3 regions of the Sphingomonas sp. GW821-FHT02B09 genome follow, and region 1 is predicted to be linked to each of the others. Evidence: riboswitches for the same ligand, from Rfam matches in the RefSeq annotation. Region 1 holds a riboswitch; each other region holds the start of a gene.
The links. A riboswitch is a leader RNA that binds a small molecule or an ion and turns the genes downstream of it on or off. The one in region 1 is predicted to bind cobalamin.
Positions count from the first base shown of each region.

Region 1 (10,360 bases):
CATCCGCACCGCGACCGGTTCCTCCTCGGGCGGAAAGCGGGCGAGATCGGCCTCGGCGCGGATGATGGCGAACGAGCGGCGATAGATTGCGGCGCCGTCGGTTTCGTAGCTATGCGACACGGGAAGGGCTTTCGAGCAGGGCGATGAGTTCGTCGGGCGACAGGCCGGTGACGGCGGCGGGATCGCCGGCACGGGCGTGGAAGGCAAGATCGAAGCGGCCGTCGCGGCCGGTGGCGACGACGTCGGCGGGGGCGGCGCGGGCGCAGCCCTTGGCGCATCCGGAGACGTGCAGCCGTCCGGCAACATGCGGCGCGAGACGCAGCGCGAGCGCGCGCGTCGCGACGGTCGCCTGCGGACAGGCGGGTGCGCCGACGCAGGCGTCGACGGCGAGGTCCGCAGCCGCGCAGGCGGGGAGGCCGGCGGCGGCGGGATCGAGCCCCTCGACCAGCAAATTGCGCCACGGCGTCACGCGGATGCCGGCGACGCCGGGCCGGTCGGCGAGATCGGCGAGCATCGCCGCGTCGGTCCGGCCGAAGGGGAGGCCGATCGCGGTGCCTTGGGTAGGTCGTAGCGGATGCGTCTTGTGGTCCCCGGCGGAGGCGCGATCTTCGCGCAAGCCGACGCCACCTTCAGTGCTCCCGCGAAGGCGGGAGTCCAGAGCCCCGGATACCACAAGACGATGTCCTGCTTGGTCCTGGGTTCCCGCTTTCGCGGGAACACGGGGGGTGGTGGCACCCCCCGCGAGGTTCGCCGGCAACGGGGCGACATGCCGCGCCATTCGTCCCGCCGCGACGCCGCCGCTGACGACGAACCACTCCGCCAGCGCGATCAGCGCCGTCGTTTCCTCGCCCGGCGTCAGCGCGTACCCTCCGGCGCGGCCGTCGGCGCGCAGGATCAGCCCACCGGTCGCATCGCGTTCGATCCGGAAGTCCGCGGAACTGTCGGTCAACACCGGCTCGCGGCCGGCGTCGATCGCGATGCCGATCTTGCCGGGCAGCGGCGGCAGCGCGTCGAGACGGTCGAGCAGCGCGCAGGCGATGCGATGCGTGTCGTCGCCCTCCCGCCAGTCGGGCGCGACCAGCAGCGCGCGGGCCTCGCGGACCGGATCGGGATCGACCAGCCCGGCGGCGACCAATGCGCCGAGCGCGACCGGCCAGTCCGCCTCGCGCAAGCCGCGCAACTGGAGCGCGGCGCGGTTGGTGAGGTCGATCAGGCCGTTGCCATGCGTGCGGGCCACCACGGCGATCGTCCGCGCCTGCGCCGGCGTCAGCCGGGCGAGCCGCGGGCGGACGCGCAGGATCAGCCCGTCGCCCGCCGCCATCGGCCGCCATGCGGTCGGGCACCAGCCACGTACGACGCTCATGCCAGCGACGCCACAATGGCGTTGCGCCGCGTCGGCCACAGGCCCGAGCGATGCAGCGCGGCGAAGCGCGCCTCCATCGCGGCGAGCGCGGCGGGATTGGCGGCGGCGAGGAAGGCGCGCACCGCGTCGCGGCCGAGCGTCGCGTCGTGATAGAGGTCGATCAGCTCCGGCGTCACCACGCGTGCGAGATGCGCGAAGGCGCCGAGATGGTCGAGCGTCGCGGCGATCTCGGCGGCGCCGCGGAAGCCGTGGCGCATCATGCCGTCGATCCACGCCGGCTGCGTCGCCCGGCCGCGGACGACGCGGGCGATCTCCTCGCGCAGGCTGCGTGCGCGCAGCCGCTCGGGATCGCGCGCATCGAGATGATAGAGCGCCGCCCGGCCGCCCGCGACCGCTTGCGCGGCCGCGAACCCGCCTTCGTGCGCGGCATAATCGGCGGCGAGCAGCAGGTCGCTTTCGGGCAGGTCCTGCAAATGGACGAAGGCGTCGGCGGCGGCGACACGCGCGCGCAGACCGGCGGCATCGGCGCGCGCGTCGGGGTCGTCGAAGGCAAAGGACGATGCCGCCAGCCACGCCTCGCCCGCCATTGCGCGCGCGGCGTCGGTATAGGTGTCCGCAGCCTCGCTCAAGTCGAGGCCGTACAACCCGGGCGCGGGGCCGTAGACGCGCGGCGCAGCGGCACGGCCGACGAACGGGTTCCAGTCGGCGGGCTCGTCGCGCGCCGCCAGCGCCCGCACCGCCTGACCGAACAGCGTACACAGCGGCGCGAACGTGTCGCGGAACAGGCCGGAGATGCGCAAGGTCACGTCGATCCGCGGCCGGTCGAGCAGCGCGAGCGGCAGGATGTCGACGCCGGTGACGCGATCGGAGCCGGTATCCCAGATCGGCGCGGCGCCGAGCAGGTGCAGCGCCATCGCGAATTCCTCGCCGGCGGTGCGCATCGTTGCCGATCCCCACAGGTCGACCACCAAGCCGCGCGGATAGTCGCCATGATCCTGCAGATGGCGGCGGATCAGTTCGTCGGCGAGCCGCTGGCCCTGCAGATGCGCCGAGCGCGACGGCACCGCGCGCGGATCGACCGCGAACAGGTTGCGCCCGGTCGGCAGCACGTCGGTACGGCCGCGGTGCGGCGATCCCGCCGGGCCGGCGGCGACGCGGCGGCCGGCGAGCGCGGCGAGCAGGCCGTCGCGCTCCGCCGCGCCGCACGCGCCGCGCCCGAAGACGTGCAGGCCGTCGCCGAAGCGGCTGTCCTTCACGTCGCAGACGAAGGCGTCGATGCGGGTGATCGCCTCGGCGGCGGTGGCCGCGCCGGCGAGATCGAGTTCGGCGGCGAGGCCGATCGCCTGCGCCTCGTCGGCGATGTCGCGCTGCAACCGGTCACGCCGCGCCGGGTCGAGCCCGTCGGCATTGGAGAATTCGTCGAGCAGCGTCTCGATCCGCCCGAGACCCACGCCGCCGTCCGCCGCGATCATCGGCGGCGGCAGATGGCCGAGCGTCACCGCGGCGGTGCGGCGCTTGGCCTGTGCCGCCTCGCCGGGATCGTTGACGATGAACGGATAGAGGATCGGCAAGGACCCGGTCAGCGCCTCCGGCCAGCAGGCGTCGGACAGCGCCACCGCCTTGCCGGGCAGCCATTCGAGCGTGCCGTGCGCACCGATCTGGATCGCCGCATGGCACCCGCGGCTGCGCAGCCAGAGGTAGAAAGCAACATAGCCATGGCGGGGGACCCGCGACAGATCGTGATAATCGTCGGCGCGGGTCGCGGGCGTGCCACGTTCGGGCTGGAGCGCGACCAGCGTCGCGCCACGCAGCGTCGCGGCGAAGCGGAAGGCGCCGTCGGCGACCGCGGGATCCTGTTCGGGTTCGCCCCAGGCTGCGGCGAGATCGTCGCGCAGCCCCGGCGGCAAGGCGGCGAGCGCGGCGCGATAGGCGACGACCGGCCAGCAGAGCCGCTCCGCCGCCAAGGCCGCGGCCAGCGGCGCGCCGGCGGCGGCGGCATGTCCGGCCGTGGCGAGATCGGCGAGCATCGCCTCCGCCGAGGCGAGCGCGTCGAGCCCGACCGCATGCGCCATCTGGTGGCTCTTGCCCGGATAGGTGGAGAGGATCAGCGCCAGCCGCCGCGCCGCCGGCGCGGTCCGCCCGAGCGAGACCCAGGCGGCGACGCGATCGGCGATCGCCGCGATGCGGGCGGGGTCGGCGCGATGCGCGCGGCGGGCGTAGTCGAGGTCAGGGTCGCGCACCGCATCCTGCTTGCAACTGGCGATCCCGGCGAAGATGCGGCCGTCGACCTCGGGCAGCACCACGTGCATCGCGAGATCGGCGGGCGACAGGCCACGCGCGCTCTCCGCCCAGGCGGCCTGCGTCGAGGTGGCGAGCGCAACCTGGAAGACCGGCACGTCGGCGCCGTCGAGCGGCGACTCGGTCTCGTCGCGCGCCGAGAAGGCGGTGGCGTTGACGATCGCGACCGGGGCCAGCGCCTTGACCCATCGTGCGATCCAGCCGCGCGCCTGCGCATCCTTGAGCGACGGCGCGAACAGCGGGACGACGTCGAAGCCGCGCGCCGCCAGCGCCTCGGCGAGCGCCGCGACCGGATCGAGATCGGCGGCGAGCAGATAGGAGCGGTAGAAGGTGAGCAGTACCCGCGGCCGCGCCTCCGGTCGCATCGCGAGCGCCGCGGGGCAAGTGACGCCGTCCGCCTGCGTCCAGCCGCCGACCGGCGGAACCGCACGCACGCCGCGTACCGGTCCCGCCGCCAGTCCCGAGGCGAGCGCGAGCTGCGCCAGAGCCGCCTGCGCCGCGACCGCGCCGCCGGTGTCGCACAAGGCGGCGAGCCGGCCGAGCGTCGAGCCCGGCACCGTCGAGGCGGCGGTCAGCGCGGCGTCCTCGCGCCCGTCGGCGGCGAGCACCGCCAGCGCGATCCCCTGCGCCCGCGCCAGCGCCTCGACCTGTTGCAGGCCATAGGACCAATAGGACCGCCCGCCGATCAGCCGGATCAGTATGCCCTTCGCACCCGCCAGCGTCCGCTCGACATAGGTGTCGACCGACAGGGGATGCGCGAGATCGGCGAGATTGGCGAGCCGCAGCGACGGCAACGGCACGCCGCCGCCGCGCGCGGCATGCCAGCCCGCGGCGAATGCGCCGAGGTCGCTGTCGGAGAAGGACAGGACGACGAGATCCGCCGGTCGCTGGCCGAGATCGCGCGGCGTCGCGGTCTCCTCCAGGCCGTGGCTCTCGCGGAAGACGACGTGCATCGTGGCGGCTCAGCCGTTCAGCACGGGCCCGATCGTCGCGGGGTCGATGCGGTCGCGCTCGGCGATCACGACCAGCCGGGTGGCGCGCGCCTCGCCCGGCCGCCACGGCCGGTCGTATTGCGTCCGCACCCGCGCGCCGACCGCCTGGACGAGCAGTCGCATCGGCTTGCCGCGCACCGCCGCATAGCCCTTGACCCGCAACACGTCGGACTCGCGCGCGAGCCGTTCGATCCGCGCGACCAGATCGGCGGGATCGTCGATCTCGCCGGTTTCGTGGACGAGGCTGTCGAAATCGTCGTGCTCATGCTCGTCCTCGCCGTCATGATGCGAGGGGCGGGCGGCGATGTCGTCCTCGGCCGCGGCGTCGAGACCGAGGATCACCGCGGGATCGATCACGCCGTCGGTCAGCTCGACCACCGGCACCGGCCGCGGCGCCTCGGCGGCGATCACCGCGCGGGCGGCGGCGACGCCCTCCGGCCCGGCGAGGTCGGCCTTGGTCAGCAGCACCATGTCGGCACAGGCGAGCTGGTCCTCGAACACCTCCGCCAGCGGCGTCTCGTGGTCGATCCCCGGATCGGCGGCGCGCTGCGCGTCGAGCGCGGCGATATCGGTAGCGAAGCGACCGGCGGCGACCGCCTCGGCGTCGGCCAGCGCGATGACGCCGTCGACGGTGATGCGCGAGCGGATCGCCGGCCAGTCGAACGCCTTCAGCAGCGGCTTTGGCAGCGCGAGGCCCGAGGTCTCGATGAGGATATGGTCGGGGCGCGGGTCGAGCGCGAGCAAGGTCTCCACCGTCGGGATGAAATCGTCGGCGACGGTGCAGCAGATGCAGCCGTTGGCCAGCTCGACGACATTCTCCGCCGGGCAATCGGGGATCGCGCAGCCCTTCAGGATGTCGCCGTCGACACCCAAGGTGCCGAATTCGTTGACCACCACCGCCAGCCGGCGGCCGTTGGCGTTGCGGATCAGATGGCTGATCAGCGTCGTCTTGCCGGCGCCGAGGAAGCCGGTGACGATGGTGACGGGAATCTTGGCGAGCTGTGGATCGGCCACGGATGTTCCTTCGCGAGCGCCGCGACGACGAGAACACGGTGGGGCCACATATCGCCGATGCGCGAGCGACGGACGGGCGCTTCGCATGTCGCCCGCGCCACGCACCGATGCGGGCCAACCGCATGGGTCTTCGTCGCTCAGACGGAACACCGTGCCCCGGCCATCCCCTGGACCGAAGCAAGAGCGACCCTATCGCCGGCAGGTTTCCTGGCTCGCGGGTCGTCGCTCGGGGCACGGCCTTCCCGGGTCGGGCGAACCCTTGCCAGTGGCCGCCTTCCCGCGGGGGGAAGGCATGTGTCCGTCGCTCGCCGCTTACAGTTGCAGGGACAGCCGCGGCATTGGAGCCGAGGCCCCGCACCGCATTCCCATTTACGCCCTCTTGCGAAGAGCACCGACGCGATCATGGCACCGGAGACCGGCGCCGCCGGTCGACTTAGCCGCTACCGCCGGCTTTGCCAATCGCGCAGGCGGGCGGAGACGGCGATCGCTGTGTACGGTTTCGTACATAGCCCGTTTCCGGTCGACTTGCCGCCGTTAACCATTAGAGCCCGTGCGCAGCAGGAAGGGTTCTCCCGATCCTTCGTGTGCAGTTCTCCAGGACTGTCGGAGCCGTCGCCGCATCATGCCGGCGGCGGCTCCACCCCGCCCCGTCAATGCGCCGCGAGGTGTGCGGCCTCATCCTCGATCAGCCGGCTGATCGAGCGTTGCAGCGTATCGTGCGACACCGGCTTTTCGATCACCGTCGATCCCGGCGGGCATTCGCCGCAGCGTTCGGGATAGCCGGTGACGTAGAGGATCGGGATGCGGCGTCCCTTGGCGATCCGCTCGACCGCACGGACCCCGGAGCCGTGGACGAGCTTGACGTCGGCGATGATCATGCCCGGCATGCAGCGCTGCGCCGCCGCTTCCGCCGCTTCCTGCGTCTCCACGATCTCCGTGCTGCCGGCACCGGCGAGCACCGCGGCGTCGGCGACGAACTGGCCGAACAAATAGGAATCCTCGATGATCAGCACATGGGTCATGACCGCTCCCGGCAGTATCCGGGGGCCGGCAGGCCAGAGGTGGCGACGCCGTCTCCCGAACCGGCCCCTAATGCGTCATGCTGATCTAAGTTCCTGATAGAGGTCATTTTCCCCATGTTCGACGGGCGATGCGTCCGGTCCCCGGCACGGTGCGTTGACGCCGCGCACGAGGAGAGAATGATGACCGACACGACCGATCAGAATGGCCCCGCCGAAAGCTACGGCGACCTGCCGATCCAGCCGACCGGATCGGGTGTCGCCGATCTCGAGATCGCCTATGAGCAGATGAAGCTCGCCGAACAGGCCGAGGCGGATGTCGGCGCGGTCGCGGTGACGCCGACCGATGCCAGCGACGCCGCCGCCGAGAGCGCCGCCCACCCGAGCTGAGCGACGGGACGGCGCTTGCGAGGCAGCGGCGGCACGGTGCCGCAAGGAGAATGACGATCTTCCACCTGATCTTTGCGACGCCGTCCCTGTACGTCATCGCCCGTTGGCTGCTGCCGCTGTCCCTGCCGCTCTGGGCGAAGGGCGGCGTCGCGGTGACGCTGCTCGCCGCCTCGCAATATCATTTATGGAGCCGCCTCTCGTCGGGATCGGTGTTCGCGCCGGAATTCCCGCGCGCGATCGTCATCCTGTTCAACTGGGCCTTCGGCGCCATCCTGTTGCTCGCGCTGCTGCAGATCGTGCTCGATCTCGGCACGCTCGCTACGATGCTGGTGCGGCGCGAGGTGGTGGGGGCGCCCGATGCGGCCCGCTATGGCATCGCCGGCGTCGCGACGGTGCTCGCTGCGATCGGTGTCGCCGGGGCGATCCGCGTGCCGCCCGTGCGCGACATCACCGTCGCGGTGCGCGACCTGCCGCCGTCGTTCGACGGCTACCGGCTGATCCAGCTCACCGACCTGCATATCAGCCGTCTGTTTCCGCAGCGCTGGACCCGTGCCGTCGTCGATCGCACCAATGCCGCGGGGGCCGACCTGATCGTCGTCACCGGCGACTTCATCGACGGATCGGTCGACATGCGCCGCGCCGACGTCGCCCCGCTCGCCGGATTGCGTGCGCCCGACGGCGTCTACGCCATTCCCGGCAACCACGAATATTTCTTCGATTACGGCGGCTGGATGCGGCACCTCGCCGGGCTCGGCTTTCGCATGCTGCCGAACGCGCATCGCGTGCTGACGCGTGGCGGCGACGGGCTGGTGCTCGCCGGCGTCACCGACGCCTCCGCGCCGTCGCATGGCGAGCCCGGCCCCGATCTCGACGCCGCACTGTCGCGCCGCCCGCCGGGCGCGCCGGTCCTCCTGCTCGACCATCAGCCGCGCAACGCGCGTCGGGCGGCGGCGCGTGGGGTCGCGCTGCAACTGTCCGGCCATACGCATGGCGGGATGATCGTCGGGCTCGACCGATTGTTCAGGCCCGCGAACGGCGGCTTCGTGTCGGGCCGTTATGCGGTGGACGGCATGACGCTCTACGTCAGCAACGGCACCGGTCTGTGGCCGGGCTTCGCGCTACGCCTCGGCCGGCCGCCGGAGATCACCCGGATCACGCTCCGCGCCGTACCGGCCGGAGGCTGAGCTACAGGCCGAGCTTGTCGAGCGCGGCGGCGAGTTCGGCGTCGATCGCCGCCGCTTCGCCCTTCGGCGTGAGACGGTTGAGCGCGGTCTGCACGCGGGTCTGCGCGACCTGGAGCGTCTTGTAGCGCACCTCGCGTGTCGCATTGGTCCGCCAAGACGGGCTCTCGCCGAGCAACGCCGCCCATTTCGCCTCTTCGACGGCGAGGATCGCCAGCGCCAGTCGCAATCCGTCGCGCCGGCCGCGGGCATAATCGTCGGAAGGGGGCGGAGTCTTCAAACCGGGGCCACGCCGTCGGCGTTGACCAGATCCGGCCCGACCAACGTGCCGACCAGCCGCACGCGCTTCTCGACCAGATCGACCGGGGTGCGGTGCAGCTCCAGCTCGAACCGCCCGCCCGAATCGCGGCGCAGGTAGAAAGCGCCGCCGTCGCGGATCAACGTGCCGGTTTCATCGACCCGGGTTCCGATTGCGATCATAAGGAATTGGGCCTCGTGCTGGGATGCCGGAACAGGCGGCGGGGGAGAGCCGAAGGCTCGATCCCCTGCCCAACCGGTCGGGCCGTTGCCGGTCTTGCCGGCGGCTCCTCTCCTGCCGTTTCTCTTTCGATCCGCCCAGACCCGGTAACTGGAACCTGCCGGAGATCGGGACAAAAAGAAAGGCCGATCGAGACGACCGGCCGTAAAAGTTTTTAGGAGAGGATGCCTGAAAGGCACGCTCTTTGTGCAGCGCAGCACCCGATCTCGCAAGTGCAAATGGTAGCGCTCAACATGCAAAGTTTGCAATCGCAACCAATGCCGCGCTCCGGGTCGGTCAGTCGCGCTTCTTGCCCGAATTGGCGAACAGCACCGCTGCCGCCACCGCGGCGGAGCCGATGCCGACACCGATGATCCGCATCGGCCAATGGCTCTTGGTCGACGGATCGCGCGTGTTCGCGGCGGCATCCTGTTGCGCCTTGGCCGCGGCGGCCGCGGCGAGAATCTCATTGGGCTGATCCGACATATTACTCTCCCTTGCCCCGCTTGTAGCGCGCGCGGAACGCGTTCGCGAACAGGGTCAGTTCCTGGGCTGCAATGGCGCGTCGCAGGTCCGCCATCAAGCGTTCGTAGAACCAGATGTTATGCTCGGTCATCAGCATTGCGCCGAGAATCTCGCCGGACCGGACGAGATGATGGATATAGGCCCGGCTCCACGTCGTGCAGGCGGGGCAGGGGCATTCGGCGTCGAGCGGCCCCTGGTCCTCGGCGAATCTGGCGTTGCGCAGGTTGATCGGCCCGTCGCGGGTAAAGGCCTGCCCCGTCCGTCCCGACCGCGTCGGCATGACGCAGTCGAACATGTCGATGCCGCGCTCGACCGCGCCGACGATATCGTCGGGCTTGCCGACCCCCATCAGATAGCGCGGCTGGTCCGCCGGCAGCTGCGCGGGCGCGAAGTCGAGGCAGCCGAACATCGCCTCCTGCCCCTCGCCGACCGCGAGGCCGCCGACCGCATAGCCGTCGAAGCCGATGTCGACGAGCGCGTCCGCCGACGCCTTGCGCAGCCCCTCGTCGAGCGCGCCCTGCTGGATGCCGAAGATCGCATTGTTGGCGCCATGATCGCCGCCCGCGTCGAACGCGGCGCGGCTCCGTTTCGCCCAGCGCATCGAGCGCTCCATCGCCGCGGCCTGTACCTCGCGCGTCGAGGTGGTCGGCACCAGTTCGTCGAACGCCATGACGATGTTGGAACCGAGCAGCCGCTGGATCTCGATCGAGCGTTCCGGGCTGAGCAGATGGCGGGTGCCGTCGAGATGCGACTTGAACGACACGCCCTCCTCGGAGCGTTTGGTGAGATCGGCGAGGCTCATCACCTGATAGCCGCCCGAATCGGTGAGGATCGGCCGCTCCCAGCCCATGAAGGCGTGGAGCCCGCCGAGCCGCGCCACCCGCTCCGCGCCGGGACGCAGCATCAGGTGATAGGTGTTGCCGAGGATGATGTCGGCGCCGCTCGCCGCGACGTCCGCCGGCTTCATCGCCTTCACCGTGGCGGCGGTGCCGACCGGCATGAAGGCGGGGGTGCGGATCGTGCCGCGCTGCATCCGGATGGAGCCGGTGCGGGCACGGCCG
Region 1 is NZ_JBWKVV010000003.1:299,942-310,301, reverse strand. Features, by position in the region: gene AC07U4_RS15850 (precorrin-8X methylmutase) at 1-120, opposite strand, end outside; gene AC07U4_RS15845 (ferredoxin-like domain-containing protein) at 110-1,363, opposite strand; gene cobN (cobaltochelatase subunit CobN) at 1,360-4,614, opposite strand; gene cobW (cobalamin biosynthesis protein CobW) at 4,624-5,667, opposite strand; cobalamin riboswitch at 5,848-6,078, opposite strand; gene AC07U4_RS15830 (response regulator) at 6,318-6,689, opposite strand; gene AC07U4_RS15825 (hypothetical protein) at 6,870-7,076, shown strand; gene AC07U4_RS15820 (metallophosphoesterase) at 7,127-8,260, shown strand; gene AC07U4_RS15815 (hypothetical protein) at 8,262-8,537, opposite strand; gene AC07U4_RS15810 (DUF5818 domain-containing protein) at 8,534-8,737, opposite strand; gene AC07U4_RS15805 (hypothetical protein) at 9,072-9,260, opposite strand; gene tgt (tRNA guanosine(34) transglycosylase Tgt) at 9,262-10,360, opposite strand, start outside.

Region 2 (10,360 bases), on a different contig from region 1:
CCTTCCTCGCCGATCTCGCCGCCGTTGCGCCGGGGAGCAGCCGGCTGTCGGTGCTCGCGGGCGGCGGCATGCCGCAGCGGGTGTCGCTCGATGCGACGCTGATGGAGGCGGGCGGCATCCGCCGCCGGATCGTCGCCGTCCGCGTCGTCCAGCCCGAGCTCGACCGCGCCGAGCTTGACGCGCAGGTCAACCTCGTTCGCGTGCTGACGCACGAGATCATGAATTCGCTGACTCCGGTCGTGTCGCTCGCCGCCACCGCCGATCGGCTGATTGCGGGCGTGGCACCCGACCTCGCCCCGGGGATCGCCGACGCGCGGCTCGCCGTCGCCGCGCTCGCCCGTCGCGCCGCCGAGCTCGAGCAATTCGTCGAGAGCTACAAGGGGTTCAGCGAGGCGCCGACGCTCGTCCGTACCCCCATTGTGGTGGACGAATGGCTTGGCCGCGTCATCCACCTATTCCGCGCGACGCCGCACGGTGAGACCGCGCGCGTCGACATCTCGGTCGCGCCCGAGATGCCTGCGATCGACGGCGACGCGGCACTCCTCACCCAGGTCTTCCTCAACCTCCTAAAGAACGCCGCCGAAGCGGCCCCGGCCGGTGACGGTGTCGCCATCCGCGTCACCGCCGCGCTTGGGTCCGACGGCGAGATCACGCTCAGCGTGTCGGACGGGGGACCGGGCGTGCCCGCGCATTTGCTCCACGACGTCTTCCTCCCCTTCTTCACGACCAAGCGCACAGGCACCGGCATCGGCCTCAGCTTCGCCCGACAGGTGATTTTGCTTCACGGCGGACAGATCGGCATCGGCGAACAACAACCCAGTCGAATCGAAATTCGGCTACCCCCGCACGCGCGAGACCGGGGTGCAGGCTTGATCGACAAGATGGCATGAACCACATTCGGAGAGACGACCCAGTTACGGAAATTCTCGAACAGTTTTCGGCTTCCTACCTTCGGCCGCTCGTTCGTCTCCCCGGTCTGACCGCTTCTGAAGACTGACTTTATGGCTTCGAACGTCAGGACGTGGGCGCGAACAGAAGCCCACCGCTACGGTGTCACCTTATCCTTCGCGCCGGACAGGGTTTCTCTTTTGGCCTCTTGCTGGACATCGATGGCCCGTAATCGGTAGCGGCCCGGCGGCAGCATGAGGGCAATGTCCTCGCCGGGGCGGATCGCTACCCGGTCCATCGGCACGGCGGAGGTTTGTTCGTCCTCGGGCCTGGCTTCGATCACGCGCCAGCCTTTCATCGGGTAGAGTTCCGCAGGGATGCTGACCAGCATGTCGCCCGCCGCGATCCGCCAGACGGGGCGGCCGCGAGCGAAACGGGCGGAAGGGTGATCGATGACGAGGTCGAACGTGCCGGCGGGTTCGTCGGCCGGGAGGACGGCAAGCCGGCGAACCTTGCCGCCACCGCGGCAGGTCGTCTGCGAGATGGTGAGCGGATCGATCCCGGTCTTGGCTTTGAGGCGCGTCGCCATCCAGCGGTCGCCCTTGGCTGTAGGTACTTCCGTCGCGTGGTGATACCCGACATGGACGATCATCTTGACGCCTGGATGGGCATCGATCCAGGCGGCGAGAGCGGTCGCCTGCGCCTCTTCACGCCGGGCGATGCTCTCCGACGGGGACATCTTGGCGTCCTGATCATTATGCGGAGCTTCGTAGGGAACGAGACTGTAATCCAGTCGCTTCGCCATCCGTCCCAAGCGGCCGAACTCCGCTTCGCCGAGATAATAGCCATCTTCATCTTCGAGTTGTGCCGGGCTCGGCTTACGCATGAAGGAGGGATAGTATTCTGGCGGAGTGCCCGGTTCCGGGTTGGAAAGCGCTTCGATCGCCAGCGCGGAATAACCCTCGGCACGCAAGGGAGCAAGCAACTCCGTTGTGAAGCCGCGGTGCTCGGAACGTTCGTGGCTTTCGTTGATAATGACCAGCGACGTCTTGCGGGCCTGCTTCACTATCTCGTCTCTCGCGTCCCCGGCGCCCATTGCTGGAGCACAGGTGGTCGGTTGATAGTCGTCGCTGGTCGCGGCAATCAGATCCTCGCGTCCAAACAGGCTGAGGGTCTGCAGATTGGGGTCACCCGTCAGCGGGTGTTCCGCATCGACGCTGGCGAGTGCCTTGAGCCTGAAGTCGTTCAGGGTTCCCTCCTTCGGCGTCACCGTCGCGTAAGGCTTGATTAGAACGACGCCGCTTGCCTTCGGCGCAGGATCAGCCGCCCTGACGGTAGCGAGCGGAACTTAGGCCGTTGCGACGGTGGCGCACAAGGCGGTAGCGGACAGTAGCGTCTTGCGACTAACCATCTGGCAACGAAACATGATGCGATGATCTCCCAGCGATGCGTCCTCGTTCTTGAAAGCCGCAAGGTGGAGGGTAACAGGGCTGATCGGACCGTCAATCAAGGTGAACACTGGGCAACTGCTGCCCGGATGCCTGTAGGCGCTCGCCTTCAGATAGCTGTCGTCTTACTGCGAGAAGTTGGTGCTTTTCGATGACACTGCGATCTAGACTCGAACGACCAGAGAATCCGAAAAGTGGCACTGTTACCGGGTAGACCCAAGCGCGGTCATTCCCGCCCCCTTCGGTGGCTCCCGAACTTCCGACAGTCATAAAGGGGGCCGTCTCTCCGTCTGGACCTTTGCGATCGTAGCGTCGTCCGGTTGCACGACGGTTTCCGCCGATATACACAGTCATCGTCGACCTGTTCCATGCGAGCGGGCCGGCATGATCGCGTCGGTGCCCCGAGAGGGGCTTAATAGGGAACGCGGTGAAGGTGGTTCGCTGCCTGAATCCGAGGCTGTCCCTGCAACTGTAAGCGGCGAGCGCGATGCATATCGCTTCTTCCTGCACGGAAGGGGCAGCCACTGGGCCGGACGTAAGTCAGCGGGCCTGGGAAGGCCGTGCATCGTGTGATGACCCGTGAGCCAGGAGACCTGCCGGCGTCTGGTCGCTCTTGCCTGGCCCAGGGGGTGGCCGCGGCACGGTACTCCGTCGAGCGACGACGTGTGCGGTGGGGACCGCACGGGCATGCGTGCCGGTCGCGATGGCGTCCGGCCGGCGCGGATGTCGGCCGTTCGCGGAAGGTCCCTGCCGGGTTCGCTCGACGCCCGGGGATTATCGTAATGCCGTTCCTGTCATCCCGCCTCGCGTTCGCGGGCGCTTTGCTGTCGCCCGTCTTCGCAGGTCCGCTCGACGCCCAGTCCACGGCCACCGCCGGCGACGAGGACATCCTGATCGTCGGCCAGAATAGCCGTGACGCGCTCACCGAACCGAATACCACCGCGAGCCGCCTGGGCCTCACGCCGCTCGAGACCCCGGCAACGATCACGGTCATCGACGGCGCGACGATCCGCGCGCGTGGCGACATGTCCGTGGTCGATGCGGAAAGCCGGGCGCCCGGCATCAGCAACGCCGGCAATCCGGGTAACGGCGGCACCGCGCTCGCCGCGCGTGGCTTCAACGGTCAGGGATCGGTGTTGCAGCTCATCGACGGCGTACGGCTGTTTCCGGCCGCCGGCACGATCACCTTTCCGACCGATCCGTGGATGGTCGAGCGCATCGACATCCTGAGCGGTCCGGCCTCCGTGCTGTACGGCCAGGGCGCGCTTGGCGGTGCGGTCAATGTCCTGATGCGCAAACCCGATACGCAGCGGACCCAGGTGGAAGGCGAGCTCGGCCATGGCTCGCAGGACAGCTTCCATGTCGCAGCGGGCGCTGGCGGACCAGCCACCGAGCGCCTCTCCTATCGCATCGATGGCAGCTATCGCCGATCGGACGGCTATGTCGATCGCGGCCGGTCGCGCAGCTATGCCGTGTCGGGTACGTTGCGCTGGGCGCCGACCGACACGCTCGTCGTCACCGCGCGCGACGACTACGGCGACCAAAAGCCGATGCGCTATTTCGGCACGCCGCTGATCGACGGCCGGCTCGTCCACGGGCTCCGGGAACGGAACTACAACACACGCGACGGCGTCATCCGCTACCGTGACAACCGTACCAGTCTGCAGGTCGACTGGACGGCGAGCGATGCGCTTACCGTCAGCAACCAGGCCTATCGCCTGACGTCCAGACGCTCGTGGCTAAACCTCGAGAGCTATTGCTGGATCGCCGCGGACGGCGCGTGCCCCAACGGCAGCGGAAACGTCGGCACCCCCGGCCGCATCCTGCGCACCGACATGACCGGGATCGTCCACGATCAGACGCAGTGGGGCGATCAGGGCAGCGTGACGCTCAAGACGGGCATCGCCGAAGGCGTCGGCAACGCGCTTGTCGTGGGTTTCGACGTCAACCTCATCAAGCTGACCTATTCGCACAATTTCGGTTCGGCCCCGCAGATTTCCGAGGTCGATCCCTTGGCTTTCGATCCCGGCCGCATCATCGATACACAGGGCATCGCGCCACGCTATCGCACGCGGACCAACGAATATGCCGTCTTTGCCGAGGATCGGCTGACGCTCGGCAGGCACGTCTCGATCGTCGCCGGCCTGCGCTACGAGCGGGACACGATACGCCGCTGGTCGATCGACTATCCGGGAGGCGTCGCTACCGAGACATTCGCGCTCGCCAAGCATCTGCACCATGCGACCTGGCGGGTGGGAAGCGTCCACCAACCGACCTCGACCGTTTCGCTCTATGCGCAATATGCCACCGGCGTGGACCCGCTGGGGACGCTGACGACCTATTCGACCGGGCAGGTGCAGTTCAGCAACGCGGTGGGCGACCAGGTCGAAGTCGGCGCCAAGGCTGTGTTCCTTGACGGCCGCGGCACCGCAACGCTGGCCGCCTACCGCATCGTCAAGAAACGCCTGCTGGCGCAACTGACCCCATCGAGCCCGATCGAGCAGGTCGGCCAGCGATCGGCCAAGGGCATCGAAGCCGCGGTGTCGCTCGATCTGCCTTACGGTATCGGCATCGATGCCAACGGCAGCGTGCTCGACGCGACGTTCGACGATTTCCTCTCGGGCGGCACGCGCTTCGATGGCAATACCCCGCCGGACGTACCCGAGACGCTCGCCAATCTCTGGCTGCGCTGGACCGCCACGCGCGCGCTGCAGGCGCGCGTCGGGTTGCGCTACGTCGGGCGCCGCTATTCGGACAACGCCAACCGCTTCCGCGTTCCCGGCTACATCACGCTCGATGCCACGCTGTCCTATGCGGTGACGCCGCACCTCGCGGTCGATATCCACGCCTATAACCTGATCGACCGGGACTATGCGATCAGCACGTACAACAACCAGCAATGGGTGCTTGGCCGTCCCCGCTCGGTCGACGTCTCGCTTCGTGCGATCTTTTAACGCCGTCAGGTGGCCGGCACCTGGCAAGATTGCCCGGCGCTGGCTCTACCTCGTGCATCGCTGGATCGGCATCGCCAGCTGCCTGTTCTTCGCCATGTGGTTCCTGTCCGGGCTGGTGATGCTCTACGTGCCCTATCCCTCCCTCTCGCCAGCCGAAAGGCTGGCTGGGGGCGAGGCGATCGACTGGGCAGCGGTAGACGTCCCGCCCCCGCTTGAGCGAGGGCGATTGCCGCAGGAGCTGCTGCTCGACATGCGCGACGGCATGCCTGTCTGGCGCGTGACGGGGTGGAACGGCACGCACACCACGGTCTCGGCGCATCGCGGTGCCGTCTTGCGACCAGTCGATGTTCGTTACGCCAGTCGGGTTGCCGGTCGCTTCGGAAACGCGCCGACGACGCACGTCGAACGACTCACTCGCGATCAGTGGACAGTCGCCGGCGGCTTTGATCGACATCGACCGCTCTGGAAGGTCGCGCTCGCGGACGCGTCCGGAACGGAGGTCTATGTGTCCTCGAGCACGGGCGCCGTAGTGCAGGCAACGACACGCCGCGAGCGTTTCTGGAACTGGATCGGTTCGGTGCCGCACTGGCTTTATCCGACGGTGCTGCGGCAGGATCAAACGGCCTGGCGTCAGGTCGTGCTGTGGGTGTCCGGCCCCTGCATCGCCGCAGCCGTCGCGGGGATATGGATTGGCATTCTGCGCACCCGTGTCGGCGCACGCCGCTTCAAGGGCGGACGCATGACGCCCTACAACGGCTGGATGCTCTGGCATCATGTCGCGGGGATGGTGGGTGGCGTCTTCCTGATCGCGTGGATATTCAGCGGGTGGCTATCGGTCGACCCCGGCCATCTGTTTGCTGGGACGGAACCGGACGGGGCGGCGATGCGTGTCTATAAAGCCTCCGATCAGATGCCGGTCGTATCGCTCGACCGGCTGCGTGCCGTCGGGGCCGGCGCGGTGACAGCGCAACTTATCGACAACGCCAGGACGCCGCTCGTGGTGCTCTCCTATCGCGATGGCCGACGATTGGCATTGGGTGCCGTAACGCTCACGCCATCGCGCCCGACCGGACAAGCCATCATCGCTGGGGCTCGTCGACTAGCAGGACCCACGCCATCGCTTACCGTTGATCGCCTGACGGCGCCCGATGCATATTGGTATGCGGTCGCGACCCTGCCACGACTGCCGGTGTTGCGGCTGCGTCTCGCTGATCCGGCACAGACCTGGTTTTACATCGATCCCGCTACCGGCGAAATTCTGAAGAGCGTCGATGCGCGGCAGCGAGCATATCGTTGGGCATTCGATCTCCTCCACAAATGGGATCTCACCGCGCTCACTCTGCACCGACCGGTTTGGGACGTACTGATCTGGCTGGCTTCCGTCATCGGCACGATCACCTCGATAAGCGGCATCTGGCTGGGATGGAAACGGCTCCGGCGATGACAGGTCCGATCCATTCCCGGCCATTCGAGTGCCCTCCCCCGCTTCTCAACTCCAGACACTGGTCCATGTCCAAGGGGGAGGCAGTGCCGCAGGCAGTTCCGCGACCAATCGGCGAAGTCTCTGGTCCGTTGCGCTACAAGGCGATCCCCGGCCCCAGGATCGCGACAAACGCTACCGTCCCGAGGATGGCAGCCACGCGCAGCAGCCAATTCGGCGGAAGGGTGGTTGTCGATGCGGCAGCCGTTGGCTTAATGAACCGACCCATGCTCAACAGGCCGGCATTACCGCCGAGTGCGACCCCAATCGACGCGCCGATCGTAGAGCGCCAGTCGCTGCCCGCAGCGAGCGCAGCAGCCGCCGAGATCACCCCTGTCGTCATCCACGCGATGACTGCATACCGCCGTGCCTGCGCAGCGACATCTGCACCGTTGAGCATGGGCGACAGCATTCCTGCGGCGACGCGAACAACGGCATAGTAACCGGCGATGCCAATAACCGCGGGCGCGACACGGGCGAGAACAGGATCGGCCACCCCGGTCATCACTCCGCGCCCGTTCCAATCGCCGATCCCGAAGACTGCGGAGAAGACGAGATAGCCGAAGGTGGTCAATCCGTTGAGCGCGAACACGATCCAACCTGCAAGCCGCCCCCTCAGCACGCCGCTCCCTCGCCAGACGAGCCAGCCAAGCGCGACGAGGATGACGTTGACCGCGGTTCCCGCTCCTGCGACGATCCGCCGGTCCCACAGCGACATGGGTTGTGGGTCGCAGCCGAAGTGGAAGGTGCTCCAGTTCGACGGATGCCCCCCCAACGCGGTGCAGGCGAGGCCATGCCCCACGCCCTCGTGCAGCGCGGCCGCTGCTACCCAGGCCAGCGCCGTCAGCGCGACGACGTCGGCGGGCGGCAGGCGCAGACCCGCGGATGACCTCGGCGTCATGCCCGCACCGTCGTAACGGTCAGGCGCGTCAGCGCCAGCCAGCCACCAGCGACGAAAAGCGCGAGGTTCAGTGCGATCATCAATGGCCAGTGGCTGCGCGGGTCGCTCATTCGGCTGACGCCCATCATAGGATTGACCAGCAGTTCGGTGACGAAGGCCATCCACACGCCGACATAGCTCATCGCCATCCGTCGCTGATGGGTGACGAGGTCGCCGGGTTCATGCGTTCGACGCCACCGACGTAGCGCCAGCAGTCCCATTGCCAGCGTAGCGAGATTGACGAGCGCGATGACGTGAAAGACGTTGGGTCGCCCTGTAAGGTCGTACATCGACAGAGCGGTGCCATTGATCGCGAGGATCGCGGCGGCATAGACTCTGCCAACGCGCCCGTGCCGCGCTGTCCCCTTGGCCAACATCAACACGGCGGCGGCGCTGACCAGCGCCACGCTTCCCATCCAAACATGCGCCGCACCGATTGTCGATATTCCTCCCATCGCCCGTCCCCTTTCCCCAATACGGGAGCGGTGATGGTCGGCGGATCGCGGTTCGGTAAGGTGTGATTGCGCCGGATAGATACAAATTTCGCGAAACCGGTTTGGCGTTACGCCCGTCCGCCGCGCTCCAGCCAGCCACGCGCACGACACAGTGCAATGCTGGTCTCGCTGACCGGCACGCGCGACCCGTCGACGAGCTGCAGCGACCAGCGCCGCCCGGTGCGCTCGCTGCCCGTGACGGCGCGATCGGCGACCCATGCCCCGCGGTGGACCTGAGCACCTTGCACGTCGGCAAGATCGCCGACCGCATCGCGGAAGCGATAATGGACCAGCAGCGTCCCCCCACCGCGTACCGCGAGGCGGCAGTAATGGTCTTCGGCCCGAACCGAGAGGAGGTCGGCCGGATCAATGCCGGCGCGGGCGAGAATGCCGAAACTCGTTGCCGGCATCGCTGGCGAGCGAGCAGTGTCGGCCACCTCGTCGTCCTGCCCGGCCGGCGTATGCCGCGCGCGCGTGGCGCGGAGCAGGACCGTGACGAAGCCCGTCACCAGCAGACCATAGGCGAACGGTTTCCAATCAACTGAGGCGTCTCCCCGCCCCATCAGGCGATAGAGCAGCAGCACCTCGATCGGGAGCAGCAAATTAAGGACGAGGGCCCCAAGCGCCGTACGGCCGGCGCTGTCACGCTTCCCCGGCAGTGATCGTCGCCAAGCGGACCAGCCGAGCATGTTTACGGCGACCAGTGCGCCCCAAAAAACCAGCGCGAGCATTAATCCGAACGCCGTAGCGACGCCAAAGGCGTCGACGATCGTGAGAATGATTGTGATACCTAACCAGATCACCGGTGGCATTGCGCCCGGCGCCGCGACGGTCGCAAGTCGTATCCTGGCGGACCCTGTCACTATAATCCTGCACCCCGGCTGGCTATAAAGGCCGCTTAGGCGCCCCATTCGCTTACGTCGATGGCCCCGCCACCATTGTGGTCACAGCCCCCGCATCGCCGGGGTGACGACCCGATTTCGGTCACTAGGGGATCGATGCTCGCGTGCCCAGCTTCGGACGATCGTTCAGGGCGATGGGCGTCAACTTCTTGCGCTAGGAAGGTCGGCCATTTGAGCTGAGCGGCGGTCCAAACACCGACCAACCGGTGCGCGCCGCCAGCATCTCGAGCGCGCGAATTCCAAGTATCGAGTTGCCGTGCTGGTCTAGATTTGGCGACCATACGGCAATGGATGCGACCTCGGGAGCGACCGCCAAAATGCCGCCGCCTACGCCGCTCTTGGCCGGCAGCCCCACCCGCACCGCGAAGTCGCCCGAGCCGTCGTAGTGCCCGCAGGTCATCATCAGTGCGAGAACCGTGCGCATGCGTTTCGCCTCAACCTGACCGGCGTCGTCCTTTCCGGCGAGCCGAGTATGAGCTAAGAAGTGACCGGCCCTCGCCAGTCCTTCGCAGTCGACCATAATCGCGCACTGCCGCACATAGGCGTCCATTACCGACTCGCTGTCCGAGCGGACGTTGCCGTGGTGGCGCATGAAGCTGAGCATTGCCCGATTGAGGTCGCCGCCTTCGTGCAACACATCGTCATCGAGCGGGACCGTATTGCCGTCGAGTTGCTCGTTGACGAAGTTGACCACCGAGTCGGGGCCGCCGCTTTGCTCTACCAGCATATCGGCGATGACGAGCGCGCCGGCGTTGATGAAGGGGTTGCGCGGTAGGCCGCTTGTTCGCTCTAAATCCACGATCGAGTTAAAGGGATCGCCGGACGGCTCGCGTCCCACCCGCTCGAATACGGCATCCCCCCGCTCGCATAGAGCAAGGTTGAGCGCTAGCACCTTCGAGATGCTCTGGATCGGGAAGGTGTCGATCGCACCCACTTGAACGACGGGGCCGTCGACGAGCACGATCGCCATGCCAAAGCCGCCCGGCTCCGCGTCGGGGTTCTTCGCGTCGGCCGAGCCCTCGATCTCCAGCGCCCTTACGTCAATCTCGTCGGCGATGGCAGTCACGATGCCGGTCAGGTCCATACGGTCACTCCAGAATGTCGTCGGCCGAACGAGCATCGCGCGAAATCGGGTGCGTTATGCGACCTTGAACTGGCGTAGCGTCAGACGCTCCCTACGGAGTAGAGCTCAATCGCTCTCGGGAACGAGGTGCAGCGGCTTACCCTACGCCGTATTCCCGATGCCTGAGTAGC
Region 2 is NZ_JBWKVV010000001.1:164,372-174,731, reverse strand. Features, by position in the region: gene AC07U4_RS00760 (sensor histidine kinase) at 1-890, shown strand, start outside; gene AC07U4_RS00755 (hypothetical protein) at 1,046-2,158, opposite strand; cobalamin riboswitch at 2,716-2,951, shown strand; gene AC07U4_RS00750 (TonB-dependent receptor) at 3,119-5,290, shown strand; gene AC07U4_RS00745 (PepSY domain-containing protein) at 5,343-6,734, shown strand; gene AC07U4_RS00740 (hypothetical protein) at 6,868-7,671, opposite strand; gene AC07U4_RS00735 (DUF2306 domain-containing protein) at 7,668-8,117, opposite strand; gene AC07U4_RS00730 (LytTR family transcriptional regulator DNA-binding domain-containing protein) at 8,273-9,016, opposite strand; gene glsA (glutaminase A) at 9,261-10,190, opposite strand.
Region 2: another riboswitch for cobalamin. It lies ahead of AC07U4_RS00750 (TonB-dependent receptor); the one in region 1 lies ahead of cobW (cobalamin biosynthesis protein CobW).

Region 3 (10,360 bases), 190 kb from region 1:
ACCATCATCCCCGTCACCGCCGACGGCCACGCCGACACGCCATCGGCGACGCAGCCGTGATCGCCGGCGAACAGTACGATCCGCCGCGGCCGGGTGCGCGGATCGAGCCGGTCCTGCGTCCGCGCCAGCCGCACCGCGATATCCTCCAGCCGCCCCAGGCTGCCCCGCGGCTTGGCGAGCGCATCGAGATGGGCGCGAACGTCGGCGTCGGTCATGCGGCGGTCCTTGTAAGCGCGATCAGCGCATCGATGTCGAGCACCCGTTCCAGCGTCGTGGCGATCGCATCGAGCGCCGCATCGATCGCCTCGCGCCGGTCGAACCCGTCCGAGACGACACCGAGCGGCGCGAGCAGGTGCTCGCGTGCGGCGGGGTCGTCGAACAGGCCGTGGACGTAGCAGCCGGCGATGCGGCCGTCCTGCGCGCGCGCGCCGTCGGCGACGCCATCGGCAAAGTGGAGCAGCGGCGGCGTGCCCGCATCGGGCGTCGTGACGCCGGCGTGGATCTCATAGCCGGTGAAGCCGATGCCGGCACCGATCTCGCCGGTGATCGGCCGGGTCCGCTTGTCCGCGGCGAGGACGGTATCGACCGGCAGCAGACCCAAGCCCGCGACCGTCTCCGCCGGCCCCTCGATCCCCAGCGGATCGGCGACCGTCCGCCCGAGCATCTGATAACCACCGCAGATGCCCAGCACCCGCCCGCCGCGCCGGACGTGCGCGGCGAGGTCGACGTCCCAGCCCTGCGCGCGGAAGAAGGCGAGATCGGCGATCGTCGCCTTGCTCCCCGGTAACACGACCAGCGCCGCATCGCCCGGCAGCGGCCGGCCCGGCGGGATCATCGCCAGCCGCACGTTCGGTTCGTGCGCCAGCGCGTCGAAATCGTCGAAATTGGCGATCCGCGACAGCATAGGCACCGCGATCGTTACCCCCGCGCCGCCGCTCTCCCGCCCGAGCGCCACCGCGTCCTCGGCGGGCAGCCGCGCCGCCTCCGCCAGCCACGGCACGACGCCGATGCTGCGCCAGCCGGTGCGATCGGCGATCGCGGTCACGCCGTCCTCGAACAATGCGGGGTCGCCGCGGAATTTGTTGACGATGAAGCCATGGATCATCGCCGCATCGTCCGCGTCGATCACCGCCCGCGTCCCGACCAGCGACGCGATCACGCCGCCGCGATCGATATCGCCGACCAGCACCACCGGCACCCCGGCTGCCCGCGCGAAGCCCATGTTGGCAATGTCGTTGCGCCGCAGGTTGATCTCGGCCGGCGACCCCGCCCCCTCGACCACGACGATATCCGCCGCCGCCGCCAGCCGCCGATAGGCATCGAGCACCTCGCCGAGCAGATCGGGCTTGCGCCGCCAATAGTCGCCCGCCGCGAGCGTTCCGCGTGACCGGCCGGCGACGACGAGCTGCGAGGTGCGGTCGCTCTGCGGCTTGAGCAGCACCGGGTTCATGTCGACGTGCGGCGCGACGCGCGCGGCGATCGCCTGCAACGCCTGCGCGCGGCCGATCTCGCCGCCGTCGGCGGTCACCGCGGCGTTGTTCGACATATTCTGCGGCTTGAACGGGCGGACGACGAGGCCACGGTTGGCGAACGCGCGGCACAGGCCGGCGACGAGCACCGACTTGCCGACGTCCGACCCGGTCCCCTGCAGCATCACCGCGCCCATGCCAGCGCTCCGACGAGGATCCACAGCAACAGGCAGGCGATGCGATAGATGCGCAGCGCCCGCGCCAGATCGGCGACATCGGGCATCGGACCCGCGCCCAGCACCGCGCGCTCCGCCGGCTCGCCGTCATAGGATACCGCGCCACCCAGTCGCCGCCCCAGCGCCCCCGCCATCGCCGCCTCCGGCCAGCCGCCGTTGGGTGAGGCATGGCGGCGCGCATCGCGCAGCATCGTGGCCCAGCCGCCGCCACCCGCCAGACAGACCAGCAACCCGGAGAGCCGCGCCGGCAGCCAGTTGACCAGATCGTCCGCGCGTGCCGACGCCCAGCCGAACCGGACCAGCCGCGGCGTGCGATGGCCGACCATCGAATCGGCCGTGTTGATCGCCTTGGCGGCGAACAACCCCGGCAGGCCGGCGACGAGGAACCAGCAGGCGGGCGCGACGACGCCGTCGCAGAAACTCTCGGCAAGGCTCTCGATCGCCGCGACGGCGACGCCGCGCTCGTCGAGCGTATCGGTATCGCGGCCGACGATCATCGCCACCGCGCGCCGCGCCGCGGGCAGGTCGCCGCGTGCGAGCGGCCCTAGCACCGCCGCGACATGATCGTACAGGCTGCGCTGCGCCAGCCCGGTGGTGCCGATCGCCACCACCGCGACCAGCCCCCAGCCCTGCCCCGCCAGCCGCTCGATCGCGCCGCCGGCCAGCGCCGCCAGCCCGACCAGCAGCGCCAGCAGCGCCACCCCGCCGAGCCGCTGCCGCACCGCGTCGCCGCGGTTCCAGCGCCGCTCGACCGCATCGATCAGCCTTCCCACCGCCACCACCGGATGCCGCCAGCGCCGCGGATAGCCGAACGCGGCCTCCCCGATCAGCATGAGGAGCAGCGGCAGCGCATGGTTCACCGCGCGATCGGCAGGATGAAGCGCTGCCCGGCGGGGGTGACGCCAATCTCGACCTCCACCCCATAGGCTTGCGCGATCAGCGGCGCGGTCAGCACCGTCTCCGCCGGCCCAGCCGCGACGACGCGCCCGCCGCGCAACAATACCGCATCGTCAGCGATTCGCGCGGCAAGGTGCAGATCGTGCAGCACCAGCACCACGCCGCTGCCCGCCTGCGCGACGCCACGCAGCCGCGCGAGCACGTCGAGCTGATGCGCCGGATCGAGGCTGGCGAGCGGCTCGTCGGCGAGCAGCCAGTCGGGCTCGCCCGCCAGCACCCGCGCGAGCAAGGCCCGGCCACGCTCGCCGCCGGACAGCCGCTCGACGCCGCGCGTCGCGAAGCCGGTCATGTCGGTCGCCGCCAGCGCACGCGCCACCGCGGCGCGGTCGTCGTCGGTCTCGCCCCAGCGGCCGCGATGCGGCAGCCGCCCGAGCCCGACGAGCGTCGCGACGTCGATATCCCAATGCACGTCCGCCGCCTGCGGCAGCAGACCGATCGCGCGCGCCCGCGCCCGCCGGTCGAGCGCCTGCACGTCGACCCCGTCGAGCGTCGCCGCGCCCTGGTCCGGCCGGCGCAGCGCGGCGAGACAGCTAAGCAACGTGCTCTTGCCCGCACCATTCGCGCCGAGCAGCGCGGTCACCCGCCCGCGCCGGAATGCGAAGCTGACGTCGTCGAGCACCCGGTTGCCACCGAGCGTCAGGCCGATCCCCTCGGCCGCGAGTCCGGTCATGCGAGCCTCCGGCGCATCGCGATCAGCAGATAGAGGAAGAACGGCCCGCCCAGCATCGACATCGCGATGCCGAGCCGCAGCTCGCTGACCGTCGGCACGATCCGCACCAGCGCGTCGGCCAGCGTCAGCAGCAGCGCGCCGCCCAGCGCCGAGGGCAGCAGGATCGCCGACGGCCGGTGTCCGGCGAACGGCCGCACCATATGCGGCACGATCAGCCCGACGAAGCCGATCTGTCCCGCCGTCGCCACCGAGGCGCCGACGGTCAGCGCCACTCCGGCGATCACCAGCGCTTGCAGCCGCGCCGGATCGACCCCCATCGACCGTGCCGCCTGTTCGCCCAATGTGAGCGCATCGAGCGAGCGGCCGGTGGTGAACAGCAATGCCGCACCGACCGCGACCAGCGGCGCAGCGACCTTGACGTCGTCCCAGCTCCGATCGGTCAGCGCGCCGAGCAGCCACGTCACGATCTGCGACGAGACGAACGGCGTCGGCGCGAGGCTGATCGCGAGGCTTGTCAGCGACCCGAAGATGCTGGTCAGGATCATCCCCGCCAGCGTGAACAGGATCAGGCTCCCGGAGCGGCCGGCGATCAGCGCGAGCAACGCCATCGTCACCCCCGCGCCGACCAGCGCGAAGCCCGGCAACAGCCACATCTGCGCAGCATAGCCGAAATAGAGCGCCAGCACCGCGCCGAACGCCGCGCCGGTCGACACGCCGAACAGCCCCGGATCGGCGAGCGGATTGCGCAGATAGCCCTGCATCACCGCCCCCGACAGGCCGAGCGCCGCGCCAACGACCAGCGCCAGCACGGTGCGCGGCAGGCGCAGCTCGACGATGATGATCGAGCGCGGATCGGCGGCGGTCCACGCGTCCCACGGCACCCACACCTTGCCCGCCGCGACCGACAGCGCCGCGACGGCAAACAGCGCGACCAGCAGTCCGATATTGAGCCGCGTCATGCCCCGAATCCCCCGCGCACCTGCCGCAGCCGCGCCATCGCCGCGATGATCGTCGGCCCGCCGCAATTCATCAGCCGCGTCGGATAGGGCGCGACGGTGATCCGCCCCGCCAGCCGCCGCACCGCCGGATGCGACGTCATCCGGTCCTCGCCGACGTCGGCCGCGGCGGTCGACAGCAGCACGCGCGGCGGCCGCGCAACGAGATATTCGAGCGGCAGCACGTCCCATTTCTTGAGGCCGTAGGTCGCGCTCATGTCGCGAAACCCGGCGCGGCGCAGCAAGTCGGCGGACAATGTGCCGCTGCCCGGCACCAGCCCGCCCGACTGCCAGATCAGCGCCGGCACCGGCGTCACCGCCGCCGGCCGCGCCGCCGCCGCGATCCGCGCCGCCAACGCCGTGCCGCGCTGCGGATGGCCGACGACGCGCGCGATATCGCGCACCTGCTCCTCGCTTTCCGCGACCGTGTCCGGCACTGGATATTGGACGATGCGGATCTTCATCCGGGTCAGCGCCGCGATCGTCGCGGGCGCGACGTGCGGGCCGGTCAGCACCATGTCGGGCGCCAGCGCCACCACCTCCTCCGCCGTCCCCGAGGTCGCGGCGAAGCGCATCGCCTGCGCCAGCGGGATCGAGGTCGCACGCGGGTCCTGCGAATAATGGCTGATCCCGGCGATCTGCGCGGGGTCGGCGACGTGCATCAGCACCGCGTCGATACACGGATTGATCGATACGATCCGCGGCGACCGCGGCGGCGGGGCCGCCGACACCAGCGGCAGTGCGGCGAGCGCGACGGCGAGCGGCCGGATCAATATTCGACGCCCTTCTGCGCCTTGAACCCGGCATTGTACGGATGCTTCACCTCGCCGAACTCGGTGACCAGATCGGCGATCGCCAGCAATTCGGGCTTGGCGTGGCGGCCGGTGATGCAGATATGCTTGGTCAACGGCCGCTCCTTCAGGAACGCCACGATATCGTCGATCGGCAGCGTCCCGTCGCGCAGCACGATGTTGAGCTCGTCGAGAATGACGAAATCGATCTCGGGATCGAGGATCATCGCCTTCGACCGCTCCCATGCCGCCTGCGCCGCGGCGATGTCGCGCGCGCGATCCTGCGTGTCCCAGGTGAAGCCCTCGCCCATCACCTCGAAGGTGGCGAGATCGGGGTGCGCCTCGAAAAAATTGCGCTCGCCCGTCTCCCATTTACCTTTGACGTACTGGAGGATCGCGACCTTCAGCCCCCAGCCGATGCTGCGGATCGCCATCCCGAAAGCAGAGGAAGACTTGCCCTTGCCGTTGCCGGTGTGGACGATCAGCAGCCCGCGTTCGAGCGTGCGGCGCGCCTGCATCTTCTCGCGCGCCGCGGCGACCTTCGCCATGCGGGCGTTGTGGCGGGCATAGTCGTCGGTCATCAGCGATACTCCTCGAGGGCCGCGGCGAGGCGGGTGAGCGCCGCCGCGCCGCGCGGCAGGCCGATGCGCAACCGGTCGGTCCGGTCGGCGAAGGGGCGGGTCAGGATAGCATGATGCGCGAGCGTCCCGAACAGCCGCGCGGCATCGTTGCAGGCGACCAGCCGGAACAAGGGCGCGCTGCCGGCCAGCGCCAGCCCGGCCTCGTGCAGCACCGTGTCGAGCAGCGCGCCCGTCTCGACGATGCGGCTCGCCTGCGCACGCCGCCACGCGATATCGCGATAGGCGGCGGTGCCGATCGCGACCGCCGGCGACGACACCGGCCAGTCGCCGAGCATCGCACGCAGCCCGCCGGCGATTCGCGCGCCCGCCACCACGAAGCCGAGCCGCAAGCCGGGCAGGCCGTAGAATTTGCCGAACGAGCGCAACACGATCAGCCGGTCCGACGCGTGCGGGCACAGACCAGCCGCGGGATCAGCATAGGCCTCGTCGAGCACCAACGTCATCGGCGCAGCCAGCAAATCCACCGGGTCGGCGACGCGCCCGTCGGGATTGGCCGGGCTCGCCAGCACGAACAGGTCGTGGTCGCCCGGCCCCTCCGCCACCAGTTCCGCCTCCGGCCATGCCGCGCGATGCCCGGCATAGCCGGGATGCCGCACCGCCGGCGCGCGCGCGCCGATCAGGGGCGCGAGCAGCCGCATCGCCAGATCGGTCCCCGGCACAGCGACGACCTGCGCGGGGTCGGCAACGCTGAACGCCCGCGCCGCCGCCGCCTCCAGCGCCGCGATCTCCGCCGGCTCGGGCAGGCGATCGAGCCCCGCCAGCGTGTCGACCGGCCACGACCATGGCGCAATGCCGGTCGACAGGTCGATCCAGTCCGCGCCGCCGAACGCCGCGCACGCTGCCGCCACCCGCCCGCCATGGGCGCAGAAGGTGGCCCAGGGATGCGGGACAGGGGCGCGCGGGTCGATCATCAATAGGTCAGGCGGACGCCGCCGAAGGCGCCGCGCCCCGGCTGACCGTATTGCAGGATCGTCTGATAACGCTGGTCGAACGCATTCTCGATCCGGCCATAGACCTCGACATGATCGACGATCGGGAAGGACGCGCGCAGGTCGGTGACGACATAGCCGTCGAGCCGTTGCGAGTTGGATGCGTTGTTGAAACTGTCCCCCACCGCGGTGACGGTCGCGCCGGTGGTCAGCCCGAACGGCCAGCGATAGTCGGCGTTGACCGACACGCTGTTATCCGGCCGTCGTGCCAGGTCGCGGCCGGCATTGGCGGTGCCGGTCGAACGGTTCTTGGCATCGAGATAGGTATAGGCGGCGCTGACCGTCAGCGCCTCGACCGGGCGCAGCGTCAGCGCGAATTCCACGCCCTGCGCCCTTGCCCGCGCGACATTGTCATAGGTGCCGAACGGCCGGTCGGCGCAAATCCCCACGGACGTGTCGCAGGACACGAAGTTGATGAGGTCGAACGAGGTGCGGCGGAAATAGGTCGCGCTCGCCTCGACCGCGCCGTCGAGCGCCTTCTGCGCCACGCCCGCATCCCAGCCGCGCGAGCGTTCGGGGTTGAGCCGCGCATTCCCATATTCGCTCTGCAACTGATACAGGGTCGGCGCCTTGAACCCCTCGGAATAGCTTGCACGGAACGTGGTCGCGCCATCGTTGGGCGAATAGACGCCGCTGGCCGAGACGGTCGTCGCTCCGCCGAAGATACTGTGGTCGTCGTGGCGCACGCCGCCGGTCGCGGTCAGCCCGGCGACCGGCGTCACCGCGAGCTGGCCGTAGACGCTGAAGATCCGCGCCCGCCCCCGGGTCACCGGTCCGCCGTAGCTCGCCGTGGTGAAGCGCGACACCTCGCGCTCCGCGCCGAAGGTGGCGAACACCGCCGAACCAAGATCGGCGACGCCCTGATATTCGATCCGGTCGTTGCGCCCCTTGCCGGCGAAGGTCTCGGTCGGCGTGCCGTCGGGATCGTAATTGTGCCGGTCGGTATCGGTATGCGCATAGCCGAAGCGGTTGCGGAACCGGCCGTCGAACAGCGCCGCATTGAGTCCGGCATAGCCCGTCCATTGCTCGCTCGTGCCATATTCGCGCGTATCGCCAAAGGCGAAGGTGGGCGGCGGGAAGCCGTCGATATCGGTGCGGCCGTTGGAATAGAAACCGCGCACATCGACCGAGACGGTCGGCGCCAACGCGATGCCGAGGCTGCCGTTGGCCGCATAATTGCGATAGCCGTCGCGCTCCGTGCCGGGCGCATAGGCCGAGATGCCCTCGGTGGTGTAATAACCGCCGCCCAGGCTCGCCGACACCGGCCCCATCTTGCCAGAGACGTTGGCGAAGCCCTGCCCGGTTTCGTGCCAGCCGCCCTCGACGCGCGCGTTGACCGCGACCTGCTCGGTCGGCTGGCGGGTGATGAGGTTGACGACGCCGCCGATCGCCTGACTGCCCCACAGCACCGATTGCGCGCCGCGCAGCACCTCGATCCGCGCGATATTGCCGATCAGCAGCCCGCCGAAGTCGAAGCCGCCGCCCGGCGACGAGGGATCGTTGAGCTTGATCCCGTCGATCAGCGCGACGGTCTGGTCGCTCTCCGCGCCGCGGATGTTGACCGAGGTCGCGGTGCCGACGCCGCCGTTGCGCGTCACGCTGACGCCCGGCGTCTGGCGCAGCAGATCGGCGACGACCACCGCCTGCCGCTGGGTGATCGTCGCGGTGTCGAGGACGGTCACCGCCTGGCCGACGGTGGACGCGGGTCGCGCCTCGCGATTGGCGGTGACGAGGATGTCGCTGCCGGCGTCGGCGACCTGCTCGAGGCCGCTGGTCGATTGCGCGGTCTGGGCGAAGGCAGGTGTCGCGGCCGCGATGCACGGCAGCAGGATGAGACAGGCGTAGTTCTTCACGATGGTTTCCCCCTCGTTGCAACAACGGGAGCACGCACCGCGATTTCGCCGGAACCGGTCTGTCCGCCGCGCAACGCCCCCAACATCGTCGTCTCGCGAGGAAACCCTCGATCGCGCCGGCACACCCCGTCCGGACGAAGGACAACCGCGACGGGCAGGTCTCCTGGCTCGCGGGTCGTCGCCCTGCCCGGCCTTCCCGGATCGGGATGATCCAGTGGCGCGCGGGGAGCAGGGCTCGCCGGTCACAGTTGCGGGGGCAGCCCCGGCTGACGAGCTGCAAGGCTCGCTTCCGGGTTCCCTTTTCATCCCATCTCTGGGAACCTGTCGCATCGGCGCCCCTAGAACCCCGCGGAGACGAAGGCAAGATGATCGCAGCCAAGACGCTGTTCCTGGGCGGTGCCCGCTCGGGCAAAAGCCGGCTGGCGCAGGCCGCCGCCGAGCGCTGCGCCGGCCCGCTCCACTATCTCGCCACGGCCGAGGCGTGGGACGGCGAGATGACCGACCGGATCGCCCGCCACCGCGCCGACCGCGACACGCGCTGGACGACCGTCGAATGCCCGCTCGCGCTGCCCGAAGCGGTTGCCGCAATCGAGGATGGCGCGATCCTGATCGACTGCCTGACGCTCTGGCTGACCAACGTGATGCTCGGCGAGCACGACGTCGCGGCGCGGTCGGACGCCCTGCTCGCCGCGCTCGCCGCGACCCCGCTGCCGCTGTTCGTCGTCAGCAACGAGGTCGGGCTCGGCATCGTCCCCGACCATCCGCTCGGCCGCGCCTTCCGCGACGCCGCCGGCCGGCTCAACCAGCAGGTCGCCGCTGCGATGCGCGAGGTCTATTTCGTCGCCGCCGGGATGGTGCTGCCGTTACAGGCGTTTCCGGGGAGGGACTGATCCGCCCCTGACCCGTTCGTGCTGAGCCTGTCGAAGCACGGTGAGACCCACCTGCCCTTCGACGAGCGCAGGGCGAACGGTCGCCCCCCTCTTTCACCCCACCAGCAACCGATATCCCACGCCCAGTTCGTTGGCGATCACGCTCCCGGTCGCGTTCGGCTCTTCCAGCTTCAGGCGCAGGTTGCGCACGACGATGCGCAGATATTCCACCCGCGGATCGTCGTCGCCGCCCCAAGCCGCCGCAAGGATTCGCTGGTGCGTCACCACCCGCCCGGGGTGGCGGGCAAGCACCGCGAGCACGTCATGTTCCTTGCGCGTCAGGTGGAACGCCTCGCCGCCGCGCCGGACGAGGCGCTGGTCGAGGTCGATCTCCAGCCCGTCGCGGCGGATCACGCTCGTCGCCGCGGCATCGATGCCGCGGTGGCGCAGCGCCGCGCGCAGCCGGGCGAGCAATTCCTCGCCGTCGAACGGCTTGGTGACATAATCCTCGGCGCCGAGATCGAGCGCCGCGACCTTCTGATCGGTCGCGTCGCGCGCCGAGACGACGAGGATCACCGCGTCGCCCGCCTTGCGGATCAGCGGCACCAGTTCGAGCCCGTCGCGATCGGGCAGGCCGAGGTCGAGCAGCACCGCGTCGGGAACCTCGGCGGCGACGGCGGCCAGCGCCTCGCGGCCGTTGATCGCCTCGACCACCGCATAGCCGGCGCGTTCGAGCGTGTTGCGCATCAGCCGGCGGATCGGCTGTTCGTCGTCCACCACCAAGATCTTGGCCGCCATCAGTCGCCTTCCTCCACCATGTCGCGCACGATCAATGCCGCCGGAAAGGACAGGCTGAAGCGCGCGCCCGGCCGGTCCTGCCGGTTCGCGGC
Region 3 is NZ_JBWKVV010000003.1:113,065-123,424, forward strand. Features, by position in the region: gene cobT (nicotinate-nucleotide--dimethylbenzimidazole phosphoribosyltransferase) at 1-215, opposite strand, end outside; gene AC07U4_RS14970 (cobyric acid synthase) at 212-1,666, opposite strand; gene cbiB (adenosylcobinamide-phosphate synthase CbiB) at 1,654-2,565, opposite strand; gene AC07U4_RS14980 (ABC transporter ATP-binding protein) at 2,562-3,332, opposite strand; gene AC07U4_RS14985 (FecCD family ABC transporter permease) at 3,329-4,291, opposite strand; gene AC07U4_RS14990 (ABC transporter substrate-binding protein) at 4,288-5,100, opposite strand; gene cobO (cob(I)yrinic acid a,c-diamide adenosyltransferase) at 5,097-5,699, opposite strand; gene AC07U4_RS15000 (aminotransferase class I/II-fold pyridoxal phosphate-dependent enzyme) at 5,699-6,670, opposite strand; gene AC07U4_RS15005 (TonB-dependent receptor plug domain-containing protein) at 6,670-8,601, opposite strand; cobalamin riboswitch at 8,738-8,941, opposite strand; gene cobU (bifunctional adenosylcobinamide kinase/adenosylcobinamide-phosphate guanylyltransferase) at 8,970-9,491, shown strand; gene AC07U4_RS15015 (response regulator transcription factor) at 9,585-10,268, opposite strand; gene AC07U4_RS15020 (DUF4118 domain-containing protein) at 10,268-10,360, opposite strand, start outside.
Region 3: another riboswitch for cobalamin. It lies ahead of AC07U4_RS15005 (TonB-dependent receptor plug domain-containing protein); the one in region 1 lies ahead of cobW (cobalamin biosynthesis protein CobW).